DNA from 3 places in the Alloalcanivorax dieselolei B5 genome. Region 2 is predicted to be linked to each of the others. Evidence: predicted binding sites of a transcription regulator. Region 2 holds the regulator's gene; each other region holds the start of a gene.
What was found. Region 2 encodes PhoB, which activates phosphate uptake and scavenging genes when phosphate is short. Its sites were predicted from a motif close to TGTCATANNNNTGTCANA; they were not measured.

Region 1 (6,663 bases), 940 kb from region 2:
GGCTTGCCCTGAGCGTCGAGCGCCAGCCCGCCAGTGCGGTATTCCTTCAACAGGCCGAGTACCGGGTTACCGATCTTGGAGTAGCCGTTGAACGCCATGACGTGATCGTGATCCGCGGTAACGATGATCAGGGTATTTTCCAGATCCGCTTTTTCCATAGCAGCGGCAATGGCCTGGTCGAAGGCCAGCGTGTCTTCCAGTGCGCGCTTGGCATTGGTGCCGTGCAGCGCGTGGTCGATACGGCCGCCCTCCACCATCAGGAAGTAGCCGTCCTGATTGCGGGACAGGATATCGATGGCGGAACGGGTCATCTCCGCCAGACTCGGCTCATCCAGCTCGTTATTGACCCGATCCAGCTCGTAGTTCAGATCGCTGCTATTGAACAGACCGAACAGTTTTTCCGTATTGCCCAGGTCGACAGCCCCCAGCTCGGAGCCACTGCTCACGTAGGTATAACCGGCGCCCTGCATTTCCATGATCAGGTCGCGGTCATCACTGCGGCGTCCGTCAGGGGCCGGCAGGAAGTGACGGCGGCCACCGCCCAGGATCACATCGATACCGTCGTTCCCCAGCGCGCTGTTATAGCCCTCACCGCCCGGCACCATCTGCGTGGCAATGGTATTTTCAGCATTGCGGTTGCAGATGTGGGCGTAGGTAGTAGCGGGCGTGGCGTGGGTGATACGCGTGGTGGTCACCACGCCGGTGCTGTAGCCCTCGGCTTTGAGGATCTCCAGCAGAGTCCGCGCCGCCTCGCCGTTACCGGTTTCCGGGCAGAGGCTGTCGCCATTGGTCTGGTACGGATTACCATCACCATCGTTGGGGTTGGTGTCCGGTGTCATTGAAATCACTTCGTTCTTGGATTTCATGCCAGTCATGTAGCTGGCCATCCCCGGTGCGCTGTCGGTGGTCTGGGCGTCCTCGGAGTAGGTCTTGATACGCGCGGCGTAATCCAGCTGTTCCATCGCCAGCTTGTGGGTCTCCGGCACTTCCAGACCGGCTTTTTCACCGGCGTAAATGCGCGCCGCGGTCTGTGTTACCGGGCCCATGCCGTCGCCGAGGAAGAAAATAATGTTCTTGGCCTGAGCGGCGTTGACCGGTTGGGTCATCAGAGTGGCGGCACAGCAGATCAGTGCACCGCCAATAACGGAACGTTTCATGTTTCTCTCCTGCTTTAATTGGCGGTTCAATCCAGATCCAGGGCGGCCTTGATCTTGCCGAAAACTTCGGTGTTGTCGATGACACCGTGGAAGACGTCGGCACCCATGCCGACCGCTCCCAGGAACACATCACCACCGCCGTGGGTTTCACTGCTGAGCTGAATGACTGCTTCCTGCAGATAGTCGTCCGCGGCGGTTTCCGTCTCCGTCAACGCGACACGGGTGGCGGGGCGATTCGGGCCGTTACCGAAGCCGAGAATGGTGTACGGGTTGCCATCAACATCGGTGCGCGGCACCCCTTTGTTCGGGCCGTTGGCATAGTTACGCACCATACCCAGAACACCGGCGTGGTCCTCCGTGGTCTTGCCAGTACGCTCGGCGTAGCCATTGATCACCAGAGTGTGGTCGTGGTCCGCGGTGACCACGATCAGGGTATTTTCCAGACCCGGATCGATCGCTTCCATTTTTTCCAGCGCGGTTTTCACCGCGTTATCGAACGCGATACCGTCGGTCAGAGCACGCTTGGCACTGGTAGCGTGCAGCGCATGGTCAATACGACCGCCTTCCACCATCAGGAAGAAGCCATTGTCGCGAGGGCTGAGCAAATCGATGGCTTTGCCGGTCATTTCGGCCAGGCTCGGCTCTTGCGTGGGAATACGGTCGAGCTCGTAGCTCATATCGCTGCTGGTGAAAATGCCAAGCAGCTTTTCGGTGTCGTCGGCCACGCCCATCAAAGCGTCGGTGTTATCCACGTACTGATAGCCGGCGGTTTGCATTTCCTCGATCAGGTTACGACCGTCGGTACGGCGGCCACTCTGATCCGCGGGCAGGAAGTGACGGCGGCCGCCACCGAGCATGACGTCGACACCGTCACCAAGGGCGGCGTTGAAGCCGTCCCCGCCCGGCACCATCTGCGCGGCGATGGTGTTTTCACCGTTACGGTTACAGATGTGGGCGTAGGTCGTTGCCGGAGTGGCGTGAGTCACGCGGGTGGTAGTGACCACGCCGGTGGCAAAGCCTTGCCCCTTCATCAGCTCCAGCAGCGTCTCAACTGAGGCGCCGTTACCTTCCTCACAGGTGCTGTTGCCGTCGGCATCCACATACTGGGAACCGTCCGGCGCGTAGGCGTTGGTGCCGGTGCTCATGGAGATGACTTCATTTTTCATCTTCACGCCGGTCATGTAAGCGGCCATGGAGGGAGCGCTATCGGTCACCTGACCATCCGCGGAGTAGGTACGGACAAAAGCGGTTTCCGGCAGCGTATCGATGGTGATGCTTCCCGCTTCACCGGCCTCGAAGATACGCATGGCGGTCAACGTCGTGATACCCATGCCATCACCGAGGAAGAACAGTACGTTTTTCTTGGCGGCGGCTGGCGGTGGCGCATCGTGGTTGTCGCTGTCACTGCCGCAGCCGGCCAGCGTTACGGCAAGGGCGAGCCCCGCCATTTTGAGCATTTTCATCAGCACTTCCTGTCTCATCGTCATGTCTTCGGCCCCCAACTGGGCAAGGGACCACCCCGGCAAGGAGTATTCGAAATCTTTATGACAATTTTGAGATACTTACAGGAATGTGCGGCGAAATAGCGGCCATCTCCTCTTAAATGTAACGATATAACAAATCAAAATTTGACCGGGACACCCCGAAACGAAGGCCTGATCCCGCCGCCAGTCAACAATCACCACGCCGCTGATTACTCACTTCTCATGACGAGAAATATTTTTGTCATTTTTCTCTCATTAAAACGCCATCCGCCCCCCTCACCCTGGTCACCACCCCAATTCCAAACAATAGTAGACGGAGCTATCCATGTCTCTGAGGAACGACACTTTTAAACTGGGCGCACTGGCGGTTGCCATTTCCATGGCAATCACCGGTTGCGGAAGCGACAGTGATAACGACCCTGATCCGCAGCCACAGATGGAACGGCTGACCCGTATCGCCACCCTGCCGCTTGGCGCGGAAGCGACCGGACTGTTCCTGAAGGAAGACGGTGAGGTCTTCACCAACATTCAGCATCCGTCCGACGCCAATGTTACCGCGGATGCAGATGGTCACACTTACAGCCTCGCCACCGTGGGCGTGATCGAAGGTGCCGATGTCAACGAACCCTTCGCAGCCGTTTCCGTGCCGGAAACCGACGAAGAGAAACAGGTGATGCGCGTGGCCCTGGGCCGCTACAACGTGCTGGGCCAGCAGAGCGAAGACTGGGCCGGTGCGCCTGAACCCGGCGGCCTGGGCGCCATCAACGTGAAGGACGGCAGCGCCACCATCCGTGTTTCCAACGACCCGGACTTCAACGGCTGGATTCCGGTCAGCGAAGACGAGGGTTATCTGTTCACCAACTGGGAAGACCGTCCCGGTGGTATGAGCCGCCTGCACCTGATGCGCGACCAGGATGGCCGCTGGATGGTGCAGGACCACCAAGCCTCCATGGTGGATTTCTCGGCGGTGAACGGGACCTGGGTGAACTGCTTCGGCACCGTATCCCCCTGGAACACCCCTCTGACGTCGGAGGAGTTGTACTTCGACGACACCATTGACTGGAACAATGCAAACTACCCGTACTACGGTCAGGCACAGGATCTGGCGGACTATCTGGCCGGCGAGATCAACACGGATTACAGCGCCACCTTCCCGAACCCCTACGATTACGGCTACATCGTCGAAATCACCGACCCCACTAGTGCGCCGACGCCGGTGAAGCACTTCACACTGGGTCGCTACTCCCACGAAAACGCCGTGGTGATGCCCGATCAAAAGACCGTCTATATGAGCGATGATGGCGGCGGCGTGATCCTGTTCAAATTCGTGGCCGACACCGCCGGCGACCTGAGCAGTGGCACTCTGTACGCGGCGGCCGTTCAACAGGACACCGTGCCCATGGACGCCGCCCAGGCTGGTTTCGACATTGAGTGGGTCGAGTTGGCCAGCGGCAACAACACCGAGATCGAAAGCTGGGTGGACGAGTACGACGGCATCACCCCGAACGACTACACGGAAGGTGCCAACAGCTACATCAGTCAGCAACAGATTGACGACTGGGCGGAAAGCAAGCGCGGCGAGGATCTGGACAACAGCGGCGACGTAGCTACCAATCCGTTCGGCGACGATCGTGTGGCCTTCCTGGAGTCCCGCAAGGCGGCGGTGGCCCTGGGCGCCACCGGGGAGTTCAACAAGATGGAAGGTATCAACGTCAACATCGGGCGCGCCCAGGCAAGCGTCGAAGGTGACGGCCCGCAGGCCTACGTCTACGTGGCCATGTCCGACATCAGCGGCACCATGACTGACAGCGACGGCCTGGTGCAACTGACCAACCAGGATGCCAACTGCGGCGGCGTGTTCCGCATGCCTCTCGGCGCTGACTACGACGTAGCCCGCCTGGAAATGGTGGAGCTGGGTGGTCCGCACCAGCCCGAGGACGCCGCCAACACGTGTAGCGTGGACGGACTTTCCGGCCCGGATAACGTGGCGGTCATGAACGATGGTCGCGTGCTGATCGGCGAGGACACCGGCGGTCACGAAAACAACATGGTGTGGTTGCTGGATCCGGAAGGCTGATCACGCCCTTCGGACCCGCACCGGGGAGGAGCGCGTCTGGCGCCCTCCCCGTTTTCCGTTCTGACACTCTCTTTTCAATCAATCGGTTCCTCGACCATGAAAGCACTACTTTACGCGACCGGAATCGCTATGGCCGGCCTCGCTCTCGTCGGCTGCGACCAGAACAACAGCAACACGGAGATCGGCGACACGGTGCCTGCCGCCGCCCTGGAGCGGAAGCTGCCGCCGGACCTGTCAACCATCTACAACCAGGAGGCACCGATTCCGCCGCAGTGCTATACGCGCACCGAGGGCCAGTTCAATCCCTGCTACACCTGTCACCAGACCTACCCCGACCGGGCCCGCCCCAACACCATGGGCGACGGCTACCTGCAAGGGAGTTACGATTTCTCCGAGCTGGGGGAAACCAACCACTGGCTCAACCTGTTCGTCGACCGCCGCGAAGCGGTGGCCAAAATGGACGACCAGGCGATCCTGGACTACATCAACCAGGACAACTACAGCGATTACATGAAGAGTCTCGCCGACTCCAATGACTGGAGCGGTCCGGTGCCCTACATCGAGAACCTGGCAAACGGTTCCGCTGCTTTCGATGATCTCGGCTTCGCCAAGGACGGCAGCAACTGGGTGGCGTTCAATTACAAGCCGCTGCCCAGCACCTTCTGGCCCACCAACGGCAGCACCGACGACGTCATGGTGCGACTGCCGGAGAAATTCCGCACCAGCACCTGCCAGGCCGGTGAGTCCCGCGACGTCTATCTCGCCAATCTGTCGCTGATGGAAATGGCGATCAAGGAACTGGACCGCATCGACACCCCGCCCCTGGACGAACAGGCGGTGTGCGCCGACCTGGACGGCGACGGCCGGCTCGCCACCGCCGCCACCCTGCTGCGCCGCGATCACTACCTGGGAGGAGCGGCGGACGTGCCGGTGGTGGACATGCTCTATCCGCAGGGCATTGAGTTCCTGCACACGGTGCGCTATGTGGGTGTGGACGAGGACGGCACCATCGGCGTGCCCAAGCGCATGAAGGAAGTGCGCTACATGAACAAGATCCGCTTCTACGACACCAATCACCTGCGCTCGCTGTTCGCCAACGAGCACCAGGAAAAGATGGAAGGCAATCTGCCCACCTACGCCAATCACGGTGATCGTGGCATGGACAACGGCTTTGGCTGGATGGTGCTGGGCTTTATCGAAAAGGCGGACGGCACCCTGCGCCCGCAGAGCAACCAGGAGCAGCGTTTCTGCATGGGCTGCCATACCACCGTTGGTACTACCATCGACCAGACTTTCGCCTTCCCGCGCAAAGTCACCGGCGCCGAGGGCTGGGGCTACATCGATCTGAAAGGCATGCCGGATGCGCCGGCACTGAATCAGCCCCTGGGCGAGATCGCCCAGTACCTCGGCCTGGTCGGCGGCGGTAACGAGTTCCGTGAGAATGGCGAGATGCAAACACGCTGGTTCAACGAGGATGGCAGTGTCGATCTGGAAAAGATCGCCAAGGCCGATGTCTACGAACTGATCACGCCGAGCCGGGATCGCGCTCTGTCATTGAACAAGGCCTACAAGTTGATCGTCGAGGAACAGAGCTTCCTGTATGGCCGCGACGCCACCCTGGCGCCAGCGAAGAACGTGTTCCGTCATATCAACCCGGACGACATCGCACCTCTGAAACCGGAAAAACGCATCGACGGCTATGAAATCCGTCTTGACTGGTCCGCTGGCACGAACTGAGTGTCAGCTCTATTCAGGACGGGTCAGTCACATAAAAAAAGCCGGCTATTGCCGGCCCTTTTGTCAGCGGAAGCGAAACTCAGGAGAACGGATTACGCTTGATGATGGTTTCCACCCGGTCCGGTCCGGTGGAAATAATGTCGATGGGCGCGCCGGTCACTTCCTCGATGCGTTTGAGGTAGGCCTTCGCGTTTTCCGGCAGGTCCTC
Region 2 (6,663 bases):
TCGTTGATCAATATCCCGGACAGCGCCAGGGGCCGGAAACCAGGGGCCCGCTAACGTAGCCACGCCGCCCTGAAAAATCAATGACACCCGCGGATGTCACCATGGCAGTCGGGCCGATGACCTCACCATGACCGGCCCCGCCCTGGCCGACGACCCTGCCAGATTCGTGCCGCTCTCTTGCCCCTCGCGCCACCTTGCGCCATAGTCCACGCCGCCGGTCGAGAGCGGAGTGTCACACTATGCCAAATTCACCTCTGGACGCCGACCCGAAATGGCGTCCACTGGATCGTCTTACCGTACCACCGCTCATCCGCGACTGGCTCGGTGACCCCGGATCCCTCACCGCCCGCCTGCGCCGCCACGGCGCTTTTCATGTCCGCCACAACCGCTCCCTGGTGACGGTCCCCGCGCCTTTCGAACGCGAGCAGTTACACCAGAGCGGGCGCCGCATCGCGCTGATCCGGGAAGTCACGCTGATGCTGTGCGACACTCCGGTGGTGGAAGCCCGCAGCGTCCTGCCGCTGCTCAGTCTGCGCTGGGCCAATCGCAATCTGGCGCATATGGGTGGCCGTTCGCTGGGCAGTGAGTTATACCGTTACCCCGAGGCACACCGGGATCAGGTGTGGGTCCGTTATGGCCTGTCGCCGGCGGGCCGCGGGCCGTGTTGGGGGCGCCAGACCCGTTTCGTGAAAAGGGGACGGCCGTTGCTGGTGGCGGAGTATTTTCTGCCCGCGCTCTGGTCCCTGGTGGGGGAAGAACAGGTCGGGGAACAATAGAAGGAACAACCATGCTGGCTTTCGTGGAACACCGTTATCCCTCGCTGTGGCCCTGGATTCAGCTGATGCGCCTGGACCGGCCGATCGGCAGCATGCTGCTGATGTGGCCCACGCTGTGGGCGCTGTGGATCGCCGCCGATGGCACGCCGAGCCTGAAGAACATTGTCATCTTCGTGCTCGGGGTGTTCGTGATGCGCGCCGCCGGCTGCGTGATCAATGACTTCGCCGACCGCGACTTCGACGGTTCGGTGGAGCGCACCCGGCAACGCCCGCTGGCCACCGGCGCCCTGAGCGCCAAACAGGCCCTGGGGTTGTTCGTGGGCCTGCTGTTCATCGCCCTGATCCTGGTGTTGTTCCTGAACCGCTTCACCTTCTGGCTGGCGTTCGGCGGGCTGGGCCTGGCCATTCTTTATCCGTTCACCAAGCGCTTCACCAACCTGCCCCAGGTGGTGCTGGGCGCCGCCTTCAGTTGGGCCATTCCCATGGCGTTCGGTGCCGAAACCGCCAGCGTGCCGCCCATCGCCTGGCTGCTGTTCATCATCAATCTGCTGTGGACGGTGGCCTACGATACCGAGTACGCCATGTGCGACCGCGAGGATGACCTCAAGATCGGGATCAAAAGCACCGCCATCCTGTTCGGGGATCTGGACAAGGTGATCATCGGCATTCTCCAGGGTCTGGTGCTGGCCGGGCTGGTGCTGGTGGGGCTGCGCCTGGGCTTCGGCCTGCCCTGGTACCTGGGCCTGCTGGGCGCCCTCGCCCTGTTCAGTCATCAACAATGGCGCATCCGCTACCGGGAACGCTGGCCCTGCTTTCACGCCTTTCTTAACAACCACTGGGTGGGCGCCTGCGTTTTCGTCGGTCTGTTTCTGCAATATTTGTGACCCACCCGGAAACGCCGCCGCCCGGCGTAATGGCGCGAGCGGCGGCGAAAAGGTTGGCAAATCTGTCATCAAGATGTCATAAAAAAGCCATCTAATGAGGCTCCCTACATCCGGGCGGGAAAGCGGAAGACCGAACTATGTCAAAAAATCGCATCCTCATTGTCGACGACGAACCGGCCATCCGGGAAATGGTGTCCGTGGCCCTTGAATTAGCCGATTTCGACGTACTCGAGGCTGAAAGCGCCCAGCAAGCCCACGAACGCATCGTCGACGAACGGCCGGACCTGGTATTGCTGGACTGGATGCTGCCCTCGGTAACCGGCATCGAACTGGCCCGTCGCCTGAAACGGGACGACAACACCAGTGAAGTGCCGATCATCATGCTCACCGCCAAAAGCGAGGAAGATAACAAGATCCAGGGATTGGACGTGGGCGCCGACGATTATGTCACCAAACCCTTCTCCACCCGCGAGTTGATCGCGCGCATTCGCGCGGTGTTGCGCCGCTCCTCCGCCGCCGCCGGTGAAAAGGAGATCGACGTCCAGGGCCTGTGCCTGGATCCGGTCAGCCATCGCATCAGCGCCAACGGGGTACCCGTGGACATGGGCCCCACCGAATACCGTTTGCTCGAGTTCTTCATGAGTCACCAGGAACGGGCCTATTCCCGCACCCAGTTGCTGGATCAGGTCTGGGGCGCCAATGTGTACGTGGAGGACCGTACCATCGATGTGCATATCCGCCGTCTGCGCAAGGCCTTGGCGCCTCATGGCTTTGATGGTTTCATTCAGACCGTGCGGGGCACCGGTTATCGCTTTTCGGTAAGATCCGCCCAGGTGTCCTGAGACGACCCTGATACGGATCGGCCGAAACGGGCCTCCCCCTCCGCAACGGCCCTGAGAGGAAGCAACGGCCAATGAAAAGCAGTCTGGCCAAGGAAGTAAACCGCATCATTGTTCTTATCGCCCTGTCGCTGGTCGCGGCCCTGGCGGTACAGAACGTCTGGCCTCTGGTGGTGGGTCTGCTCGGTTACATCGTTTGGAGCACCCGCCAGCTGTTCGCCCTCTACACCTGGCTGATCCGCGAGGAACACACCGAGCCGCCGGACAGTGTGGGGCTGTGGGGCGAGTTCTATACCCGGTTGGAGCACCTGTTTCAGCAGGAACGACGCGCTCAGGAGAACCTGCAGGGCATCATCCTGCGCGCCCAGCAATCGGTGAATGCGCTGGAAGACGCGGTGGTGCTGATCGACAGCCACGGCTACCTGGAATACTGGAACCACGCCGCGCACCGGTTGATGGGGCTGAACGAGGAAAAGGATCTCGGCCAGCCGCTCACCAACCTGATCCGCCACCCCCGCTTCACCGAATACCTGTCCTGCGGCGATTTTCGTGAACCGCTGGAAATCCCCGGGCCGGTGGACGACAACCGCATCCTGCAATTCCGCATCACCGAGTTCGGCGTCGGTGACCAGCTGATCCTGGCCCGCGATGTCACCCGGCTGCATCACCTGGAGGAGATGCGCAAGGATTTCGTCGCCAACGTCAGTCATGAGCTGAAAACGCCACTGACCGTGCTCAAAGGCTATCTGGAGACCCTGCAGGATACCGTGCCGGAGGAGCAGGCCCGGTTACGCCGAGCGCTGTCGCAAATGGCCAGCCAGTCCCAACGCATGGAAGCCCTGGTGCATGACTTGCTGCTGCTGTCGCGGCTGGAAAGCACCAACACCGACAATACCCACCAGGCGGTGACCGTGCATGGCATGCTCAAGCGCATGCGCGAGAGCGCCCTGGCACTGGCGCCGGACAAGCATCACCAGATCGTTCTGGAGGTGCCGGAAACCGCCCGGCTGGTGGCCGACCCGGCGGAACTGGAAAGCGCCTTCGGCAACCTGATCACCAATGCGGTGAAGTACACGCCGGAAGGCGGCCATATCCTGATCCGCTGGTGGCAGGACGACAAAGGCGCCCACTTTTCCGTCTCCGACGACGGCACTGGTATCGATCCGAAACATATTCCGCGCCTGACCGAGCGTTTCTACCGGCCCGACACCAGCCGGGTAACCCAGACCGGGGGTACCGGTTTGGGGCTGGCCATCGTCAAGCACGTGCTGATCCGTCACGGGGCGAGGCTGGAGATTCGCAGCGAACTGGGCAAGGGCAGCGTCTTTATCTGCCATTTCCCGCGGGAGCGACTGGTGAGCAAACCCACCGCGCTGGCGCAGTAGCGAATGGCTTCCCGCCTCAATAATGCGGCGGCGGCGCGTCCTGGATGCGCAGCGCGGTGATCTCCTCGTTCAGTTCCACCACCCGCTCCACCAGACGCTGGCACACCTTTTCCAGCTCATCCAGGGAACGTTGCTGAACGCTGACGATGCGGTTCAGCTCATTCACCAGATCTTCCTGGTAGGCCAGCTTGGTTTCGATATCGAGAAAACGATCGTCGCTCATGGGGTTCTCCAATTATAACGGAGCATTATAGCCGGCCTTCCACCGTTTCCATCAGCGCTTGTTCCGCCGCGTCCAGAGGCGACGCCGATATCGCGCTCAACTGGCCATCCAGCATCAAATGGCTTAGACCATGCACCAGGCCCCAGGCGCGCAATGTGGCTGTCTCCACACCCGGCGCCTGCTCCTCCACACCCTTGGCGGTGGCCACGGCCAATCGCAAGCTCCGGAAGGAAACGCGGGCCACTTCGGCCAGTTCCGGGTCGTCCCGGTTCGCCAGGGTGGAGCCAAACATCAACCGAAACAGGGCCGGGTTATGCCAGGCGAAGCGCAAGTAAGCCCGGCCCGCCCGCAGCAGGGCCGGACCAGGACCAGAGGTGCCAGCCGCCTCACTTTGGCCTTTTCCCAGGCGCCGGAAGCCTTCGGCGGCCAAGGCCGCCAGCAGGGCCTCCTTGTTGGCGAAATGACGATAGGTAGCGTTGGCCGTGACACCAACCCGCCGGGCCAGCTCGCGCAGACTGATCTGTGCATCCTGGTTTTCAGATAGCAGCGTTATGCCTTCCTGGATCAATGATTCACGCAAGTTTCCGTGATGGTAAGTATTCACTTCTACTATTTTTCCCTCTCAATGTTGACACTGTGCACTTTACCTTTGAAACTCATGTTCACAGCATATACTTTTCTCCTGGAGACCACATCATGATCACTCTGCATTGGCTGGCGGCGGTTCTGGCTCTAATACTTGGCGCCGTGCAGTTACTGACCCCCAAGGGTGACCGCCGTCATCGCAAGGTTGGCTGGGCCTGGGTCCTGGCCATGGCCACCACCGCCGTATCCTCGTTCTGGATCCATGGCTTCCTACCGATTGTCGGCCCTTTCAGCCCCATCCACTTGCTGTCGGTCTGGGTCCTGTTCTGTCTGATAATGGCGGTGGTGGCCGCGCGCCGCCGACGGCTGCGCATGCACCGCGGCTTCACCATCGGCGCCTACCTGGGCCTGGTGGGCGCCGGTCTCGGCGCCCTGGCCCCCGGCCGCCTGATCAGCGGCTGGTTGTTCTGACCCATCGGGATATTGCCAGCTTCCCCCAAGACAGCTATGGTTAGCGCCGTCTTGGGGGAGTAGTCGCTTGGGCGCCCCGCCCTTGACGGTCATCAACACAGTTGCGCCTCAATGCGCATGGTGGCCGTGTCCTCGGATTGACGAGACCTGAGACATTGTCTGCAGACAGACCGCGGGGGCGGGATGAGCGGACAGTGTCTCTCGTGTTTGTCGTCCCGCCCCCCGGAGCCCTACCCATGGCCCACCCAGTTTCCCGAGGCCGTCCGCGCCTTGAGAACAGGCAGGTCCACACCGTCCGCCTTGCCCTGCCCACCGGGGAGGCGCGCTGATGGAAGCCTTTCTGTCCTCCACCCTGCTGGTTACCCTGGGGGAAATCGGCGACAAGACGCAGTTGCTGTCCCTGGCGCTGGTCTGCCGCTTTCGCAGACCCTGGCCCATTCTCGCCGGCGTCATCATCGCCACACTGATCAATCATGGCCTGTCGGTCTGGTTCGGCGACTGGCTCAGCGCGCAAATACCGGGGCAGTGGCTGCGCTGGATCCTTGGTCTGAGCTTCATTGGCCTGGGCCTGTGGATGCTGATTCCGGACAGGGACGAGGAGGTCAAGACGGATCCCCGTTTCGGTCCCTTCCTCACCGCTCTGGTGCTGTTCTTCATCGCCGAGATCGGCGACAAGACACAACTGGCCACGGTGGCCCTGGCGGTGCGTTTTCAGGAATTCTGGCCCGTGCTGTTGGGCAGCACTGCCGGTATGATCGCCGCCAACCTGCCGGTGATCTGGGTCGCCCACCGCCTTGCCGGCGAACGATTGGAACGCTGGGCCCACCGCATCAGCGCGGCGCTGTTCATCGTTTTCGGAATCTGGGCGCTGGTGTAAACCCTTTGCTGGAGTCGTCATGGCACTGAAAGCCACCATCTACAAAGCCGAACTCACCGTCTCCGACATGGATCGCGACTATTACGCCACCCATGACCTGACGCTGGCGCTGCACCCTTCGGAAACCGAGTCGCGCATGATGCTGCGGCTGATGGCGTTCTCCCTGCACGCCCACGAGGATCTGGCCTTCACCCGTGGCATCTCCAGCACCGAGGAGCCGGATCTGTGGCGGCACAATCCGGACGGCACCCTGGCGTTGTGGATCGAATTGGGCATGCCGGACGAGAAACGGCTGCGCAAGGCCTGCGGCCTGGCGGAGCAGGTGCTGGTCTATTGCTATGGTCCGCGCGCGCCGCAGGTGTGGTGGGAGAGCATGGCCAACAAAGTGCGCCGCTTCGACAACCTCATCGTTCGTCACGTCGCCGCCGACAGCGAAACCGCCCTGGCCGCGCTGGCGCAACGGAGCATGCGCCTGCAGGCCATGATCCAGGACGGGCAGTTGTGGATCGGCGATGACAGCCGCAACGTGGAGGTCGACCGGCCGCAATGGTATCCCTAGGCGCCATGCCGAAGAGCGGCTACCATCGATGACAGGCCCGCACGGAGCGGGCCTGTCGGATTTG
Region 3 (6,663 bases), 1.4 Mb from region 2:
GCCAAGCGCATCGACGATGCCCACGGCTTCGGAACCGCCAATGGCGGGCAGGTCGGGTTTGTAGCCGTAGCTGCCGCGCACGGTCCACAAATCATGGTTGTGGATCGGTGAGAGAAGGGTCTTGATCCGTACCTGGCCGGGGCCGGGCTGCGGAACGGGGCTGTCGCCGAGGGCAAGAACCTCGGCGGGCTCGCCGAACTGGGTGTGGATCGCGCTGCGCATGATGGTGTCCTTAAGAAGTGATGACAGGAAAAGTCGGCCCGGCCTCCGTGGCGCAGGCCAGCAATTGTTCAGTGGCGGCTAGCGCGCGCTCCATTGGCGCCCGGCTCCGATCCAGCTTGGCCAATAGCGCGGCACCAAGCCACATTTGATAGAGCACTTGAGCCAGGGCCATGGGGTCGGGACCGGCCGGTAAAGAGCCGTCGGCGCGCGCTTCGGTGATCATGACGGCGATCCGGTCGAGCAGGCGGGCAATGCCCTTGCTGAGAATCTGGCGCATCGTCTCGGAGAGGTCCGCGACTTCGGCGGAGAGCTTCACCGCGAGGCAGTCCTCGGCCCAGCCACCTCCGGCCGGGTCCTCTTCTCCCGGATCGTCGAGCCAGGCCCGCCAATAGCGCATCAGCCGTTCACGCCCGCTTATGGCGTCGCCCGCCAGCAAGGCATCAAGTCGGGCGCCATAAGCCTGGGCATAGTCCTGCAAGAGCGTGCAACCGAACGCTTCCTTGGAAGGAAAGTAATGATAAAACGAGCCCTTTGGCACGCCGGAGGCCTTGAGGATTTCCTGCAGTCCAACCCCGACGAAGCCTTTTCTCAGCACCAGGTCGTGGCCGTTATCGAGGATGTTCTGACGTGTCGCTTCCGCTTTGGATGTTCGAGTCATGAGGGCAATATAAGGAAAAATAGACCGGTCGTCTAGTTTCTATTTAAAGCGGCGTGAAGAGAGTAAGGTACAAGGAGGCGGGAGAATCCATAATGCCCGTTGCAACCGCCCCGCCGGATACTTAGGCTTTGCGGTCTGTTTCACCGGGAGATCCGAAAATGGCATTCAAGGTTTATGTGGACGGTCAGGAAGGCACCACCGGTCTGCGTCTGTTCGAGTACCTGGAAGGGCGCGCGGACATCGAGCTGCTGCGCATCGACAGCGCGCTGCGCAAGGACCCTGACGAGCGTGCCCGGCTGCTGAACGCCGCCGACGTGGCCTTTCTGTGCCTGCCGGACGCGGCCTCGCGGGAAGCGGCGGCCATGGTGGATAACCCGGACACCTGTCTGATCGACGCCAGCACCGCGTTCCGGGTGGCCGATGACTGGGTCTACGGCCTGCCGGAACTGGAAGCCGGGCAGCGCGAGCGCATCCGCGCCAGCAAGCGCATCGCCAACGTGGGTTGCCACGCCAGTGCGTTCATCCTGGCGGTGCGTCCCTTGGTGGATGCCGGATTGCTGCCGGCGGATTACCCGGTCAGTGCCACCTCCCTGACCGGCTACAGCGGTGGCGGCAAGAGCATGATCGCCGACTACCAAGCCGATACCGAGGGCCGCCTGCAGGCGCCGCGCGCCTACGCGCTCGGCCTGGAGCACAAGCACCTGCCGGAAATGCAGCGCTACACCGGCCTGACCCGGGCACCGATCTTCGTCCCCACCGTGGGCCCCTTCCTCAAAGGCCTGGCGGTGACCGTGCCGCTGCAAATGTCCCACCTGAAACCGGGCACCGACGTTGGCGCGCTCTACGAGGCCTTGCGTCAGCGGTACGCCGGTGAGCCGTTCATTCGCGTGCACGCGCCGGACGATCCCGCCGGCCTTGACGGTGGTTTCTTCGACGTTCAGGGCAGTAACGACACCAATCGGGTGGACCTGTTCCTGTTCGGCAACGGCGAGCGCCAGTGCGTGATCGCGCGGCTGGACAACCTGGGCAAGGGTGCGGCCGGCGCCGCCGTGCAGAACATGAACGTCCATCTCGGCATCGACGAAACCACGGGACTTACCGCGGGCTGACCGTCGGGGACGGGCCCGGGCGGGCTCAGCGCTTCATGATTCGCAGAATTACATCTTTACAACAATAAATGCCCGCCACTGGTCACGGATGAAACCGTGCTGTCAACCGCACTCAATATCCTGCTTGCCACCTCCAATCCGTCCAGTGGTGAAGCATGGCTATTTCGCGAAGAACCTTATTGCAAATGATGTTCGTCGGAGGCGGCGCGGCGGCGTTGGCCGCCTGTGGTGGGGGTTCTTCCGGTTCCGCTCCAGAGCAGGGGGGCGGAGGTGGCGACCCGGTCGATCCCGGCCCTGGCGAGCCTTCTCCACCGAGTCCGCCCCCGCAGCCGCCCGCCCGGGAATTGCCTTTGAAGGCGGGGCCATTGGCGAACATCGGCCCGCTGGTGGATTCCGGCGTGGATGGCATCCTGATTCCCGAGGCCTTTTCGTTAAGACTGGTCGCCACTGCGGGCCGGCAACCGGTGGCGGGGGGCTTGGGATACCTGTGGCATTGGCTCCCGGACGGCGGTGCGGTGTTCCCGGTGGAAGACGACGGCGGCTGGGTCTATGTCTCCAACAGTGAGTTCCTGCCCGGTGGCGTCGGCGCTTTGCGCTTCGCCGCCAATGGCGACCTGTTGGACGCCTATCCTATTTTGCAAAACACACGAGTGAATTGCGCCGGTGGTGCCACCCCCTGGGGGACCTGGTTGTCCTGCGAGGAAATCCAGGACGGCAAAGTGTACGAATGCGATCCTCGAGGGACGCCGCGTCTGGCCCAATCCCACCCGGCAATGGGGCTGTTCAAGCACGAGGCCGCAGCCGTGGACATGGCCACCTCGACGGTGATCATGACCGAGGACGAAGGGGATGGCCGGCTTTATCGGTTCGTGTCCGTCGGGAAAGTGAGCGCCGTTAATGGCCGGGAAGGCCTGGATCTGGACAACGGTACCTTGCAAGTCTTGGAGGTGGAGGGCTACCCCAACGGCGCCTATATCGAGGACCTGGACGTTGCCCGCCATATCCAGCGGGTGAGCTGGGTGGATGCGCTGTCTCCCGAAAAGCCCCAGAGCAAGGTGCGTGAGGATCATCAGAACAGCACCGGCGAAGGCGCACCGGGAACCCGTTTCAAGGGGGGCGAGGGCATCTGGATTCAATACTGGCCGGAAGGTGAACAGGAGCAGGTCAGCGGTTTCGAGCACCCTCTGCGGGCGGTGGTGTTCTTCGCCACCAAAGGGGATAACCGGGTGTGGGCGCTGGACCTGGATAATGAGCTGATCGAAGTGGTGTTCGATAATGAGCAACTGACCGTCTCGGGCGAAGCCAAATTCGACGACGTCGACAACCTGGTGGTCAGCCCCGCCGGAGACGTGGTGGTCGCGGAAGATGGCGACGAGATGCGCTTGATGGTCATGGTGCCCAATCAGCCCGCCAGGATTTTGCTGCGGATACCCGGCGGCGGCAGCGAACTGACCGGTCCGGCTTTTACCGCCGACGGCTCAAGGCTGTACTTCAGTTCCCAGCGTGCCAGCGCCGGCCTGACCGGGTTGCTGCCGGTGGGCAAGACCTACGAACTGACGGTGCCGGAAGCGTTTCGCATGGGGTGATCGGCGGAAATCGCTTACACGCAACACGCCGGCACGCCGCCCCGCTCAAAAGTCGTAACGGGCTTGCAACGCGATGGAGCGGCCCGGCTCCAACAACGGACTCACATCGAGGAATTCCTGGCCATAGCTGGCCCGGTCCACGTAGTCCTCGTCATTGAGGTTGTCCACCGACAGGCGCAGGGTCAACGGCGGTACCGGCCGGTATTCCGCGTAGATGTCCACCACGGTGTAGCCCTGCTGCTTGGCGCCGCTGCTCTCCACATCGTCGTTGTCGAGGGCGATTTCCGCGCTGGCGCCCAGTTCCAGGGGCCAGCGCGGCATCGCGAACACGCCGCTGACGGTGATCAACTCGCCCAGCGGCGCGGTGAAATAGTTGCCGTCGTAGGAGGTGGCTGGGTCGCCGTCTTTCTCCGAATCGATGTTGGCGTATTTCACTGACACTTCGCCCAGGCGCCCCATGTAGCCCACCGCCAGGTCGTAGCCATCGATGTCGAAATCCGCCACCGCGGCCGGATCGCCGCTGTAGGATGGCACCCGGGCGTTGGCGATGGCGGTGCGGAAGCGATTGGCCTCGGCGAAGAAGCCGCCACGATGCACGTGCAATCCGACGGTGCGGTTGTGGGCGCGCACCGGTTCCAGATTGGCGTAGTCCCAGGCGCCGTTGAGGATGTAGTTCTCGGCCAGGGCGGTGCCCGCCCAGACGTCGGTGTAGCCGGCGTTCAGTGACAGATGATCGTTGACGTGGAACTCGCCGAACACGTTGCTGCTGACGCCCTCGTCGTCGTGGTGGGAATCGTCGGTACCAGTGAAGGTCTGGTCGTCGTAGCGGGCGCCATAGGAGAGTTCCAGCCGTTCCCACAGATCCTGGCGAAACTGCACGAAGACCCCGGTATTGCGGGCGGCTTCCTCCAGGTCCGCGCTGCCGGCCTCACGAAATATCGCGCTGTCATCGTAATGGTCGAGGCCGAAGGTGATATTGGCGAAGCGGGTGTGCGCCACGTTCTTGAGGGTGGCGGACACGCTTTCGGTGATGCCTGTGTAGACCACCTGGGTATCCGGCGCGGACAGCGGCACTTCGCGGGTGTCCAGTTCGGTTTCGTTATGAGCCAGCGTTACCGCCGGGTTCCAGTAGCCCTGGCCGGTGTCGCGCTGGTAATTGAAGACGGTATTGCGGCGGGTCAGATCGTAGACCCGGGAATCGGGCACCGGCCGGCCGCCGTCCAGACCGGCGAAGTTGGCCCGGTAGGGGCGGGCGGCATCGTCGTTGACCACTTCGTGACTGAGCTCGAAGCGGCCCGCTCCGGCATCCTCGTAGGCCACCTTGACCAGGCCGCTGATTAGTCCGGGGGCGGTGAAACGGGCGGTGTCGCCGTTGCCGTCTTCGTAGTCATTGCCGTCGGTATGCTTGATGTAACCCAGCCCCTCGAAGCCGCCGGCCCGGCCAAAGGCGGCACCGGCAACGGACCGGGTATCGCCGTTGGAGGCATAGCGTCCGTCCAGGAAAGCGCCCGCATTGTCGTCCGGCGCCAGCAGATCGGCCGCGTCCACGGTCTCGTAGGCGAGACTGCCGCCCAGTGCGCCGGGGCCGGCGTCGGCCGCCGCTACACCGGCGGAGGCGCGCGCGGCTTTGAGCAGGGACGGGTCGATCAGATTGGTGGCGTTGTGGTGGAACACCTTGTTGTTCTGCCGGGCGCCATCCACGGTGACCACCATGGCGGTTTCCTCGACACCGCGCACGTAGACTTTCTGGTTCATGGCGATGGGGCCGCCCACCGCCACCGACGCCTCCTTCTTGAACAGATCCTTGATGTCCTGCGGACGCTGCGCCTCGATGGTCGCGCGGTCGTAGTCGAGGGTGCGCGGCCGCCCGCGCTGGTGAGTCGGCGCTGTGACCGTCACCGGGGCGAGCCGGGTGCTGGTGCTGGCGGCCTTGAGCGTATAGCTGCCGTCATCTTGACGTTCGGCCATCAGTCCGCTGCCGGCCAGGATGCGATCGAGCGCCTCCTCGCGGCTGAAGCGGCCGCGCAGGCCGTCGCTGTGCTTGTCCGCCGTCAGCCGGAGGTCGCCGGCAATAAAGGTGCCGGAGCGTTCGGCGAAGCGCGTCAGCACCGTGTTCAGCGGCCCGGGAGGGATGTCGTACTGCTGTTGCTCGCTGCCGGGCGGGGTGGTTTGGGCGGTGGCGCCGGTGAACGGTACGCCGCCCAGACCCAGGGCCACGCCAAGGGCCAGGGCGCGCAGCCGGCGGCGCGTCGGTGCTGAATGTGACACGGTATCTCCTGTTGTCGTCGGTGCCCGACAGTGCGGGCTTACCAATACATCGAACAGGTAGGCTGAAAGCGGAAAATTATTTTTCTTCTGCCCGGAAGCCGGGGCCAGGGCCGATCTCCGTCCACCAGGGCAGAGGGCGTTGGATACGGATCGGCAGGGCCGCCTCCAGCATGGTCAGTGCCCGTTCCGGTTGCGCCAGCGGATAACCGCCGAAGACCCGCAGACCGGCCACTTCCGGCGCCACGTTGATGAAGCCGTGTTGGTAGTGCCCCAGCTCCTTCACCAATTCGTCGAGGCGGATGTCGTCGGCCAGCAGGATGCCCCGATGCCAGGCCTCGCGCGCCGGGTCCGCCCGGGCCGGTGTCTCGATGTCCGTTGCGGAAAAGCGGGTCTGAAAACCGGCCGGTAGCCGCGCCTGCTGGTGGCCGCGGGTGGTGATTGCCACCTCGCCTGCGTAGACCGCCAGGAAAGTGCGCTCCTGTTCCAGACGGACGGTGAAGCGGGTACCCAACGGGCGGGCGACGCCTGCTGGTGTGGCCACTTCCAATGGCCGTGGGTCGGGGCCGGTTTCCAGCAGGATCTCGCCGCGCAGTAATTGAAAGTGGCGCTGGGGTCCGGTCAGGTCGGTGTTCAGCGCGGTGTCCGTGTTCAACCACACCCGGGTGCCGTCCGCCAGTTCCAGGGCGCGGATCTCGCCGACGCCGGTGCGGTGGCTGGCCCGCCAGGCGGCGATCCGCTCGCCGGCGCCGGTGACCTGCCAGCCGGACCAACCGAGGCCGCCGCTGGCAAGCAGCAGCGCCAATCCCTTGATCACGCCCCG

Region 1: a site for PhoB is predicted at 2,881-2,898, ahead of B5T_RS03835 (PhoX family protein). Genes of this name have one in related genera too.
Region 3: a site for PhoB is predicted at 2,036-2,053, ahead of B5T_RS15440 (alkaline phosphatase PhoX). Genes of this name have one in related genera too.

Annotation. Positions count from the first base shown of each region.
Region 1 is NC_018691.1:827,753-834,415, reverse strand. Features, by position in the region: gene B5T_RS03845 (alkaline phosphatase) at 1-1,157, opposite strand, end outside; gene B5T_RS03840 (alkaline phosphatase) at 1,184-2,644, opposite strand; gene B5T_RS03835 (PhoX family protein) at 2,967-4,718, shown strand; gene B5T_RS03830 (hypothetical protein) at 4,848-6,455, shown strand; gene B5T_RS03825 (adenylosuccinate synthase) at 6,535-6,663, opposite strand, start outside.
Region 2 is NC_018691.1:4,815,891-4,822,553, forward strand. Features, by position in the region: gene B5T_RS21615 (chorismate--pyruvate lyase family protein) at 240-776, shown strand; gene ubiA (4-hydroxybenzoate octaprenyltransferase) at 788-1,660, shown strand; gene phoB (phosphate regulon transcriptional regulator PhoB) at 1,798-2,502, shown strand; gene phoR (phosphate regulon sensor histidine kinase PhoR) at 2,574-3,884, shown strand; gene B5T_RS21635 (SlyX family protein) at 3,901-4,107, opposite strand; gene B5T_RS21640 (TetR/AcrR family transcriptional regulator) at 4,133-4,687, opposite strand; gene B5T_RS21645 (DUF2306 domain-containing protein) at 4,804-5,163, shown strand; gene B5T_RS21650 (TMEM165/GDT1 family protein) at 5,492-6,040, shown strand; gene B5T_RS21655 (YaeQ family protein) at 6,060-6,599, shown strand.
Region 3 is NC_018691.1:3,464,079-3,470,741, reverse strand. Features, by position in the region: gene B5T_RS15455 (zinc-binding dehydrogenase) at 1-222, opposite strand, end outside; gene B5T_RS15450 (TetR/AcrR family transcriptional regulator) at 233-880, opposite strand; gene argC (N-acetyl-gamma-glutamyl-phosphate reductase) at 1,039-1,989, shown strand; gene B5T_RS15440 (alkaline phosphatase PhoX) at 2,175-3,575, shown strand; gene B5T_RS15435 (TonB-dependent receptor) at 3,621-5,843, opposite strand; gene B5T_RS15430 (FecR domain-containing protein) at 5,920-6,663, opposite strand, start outside.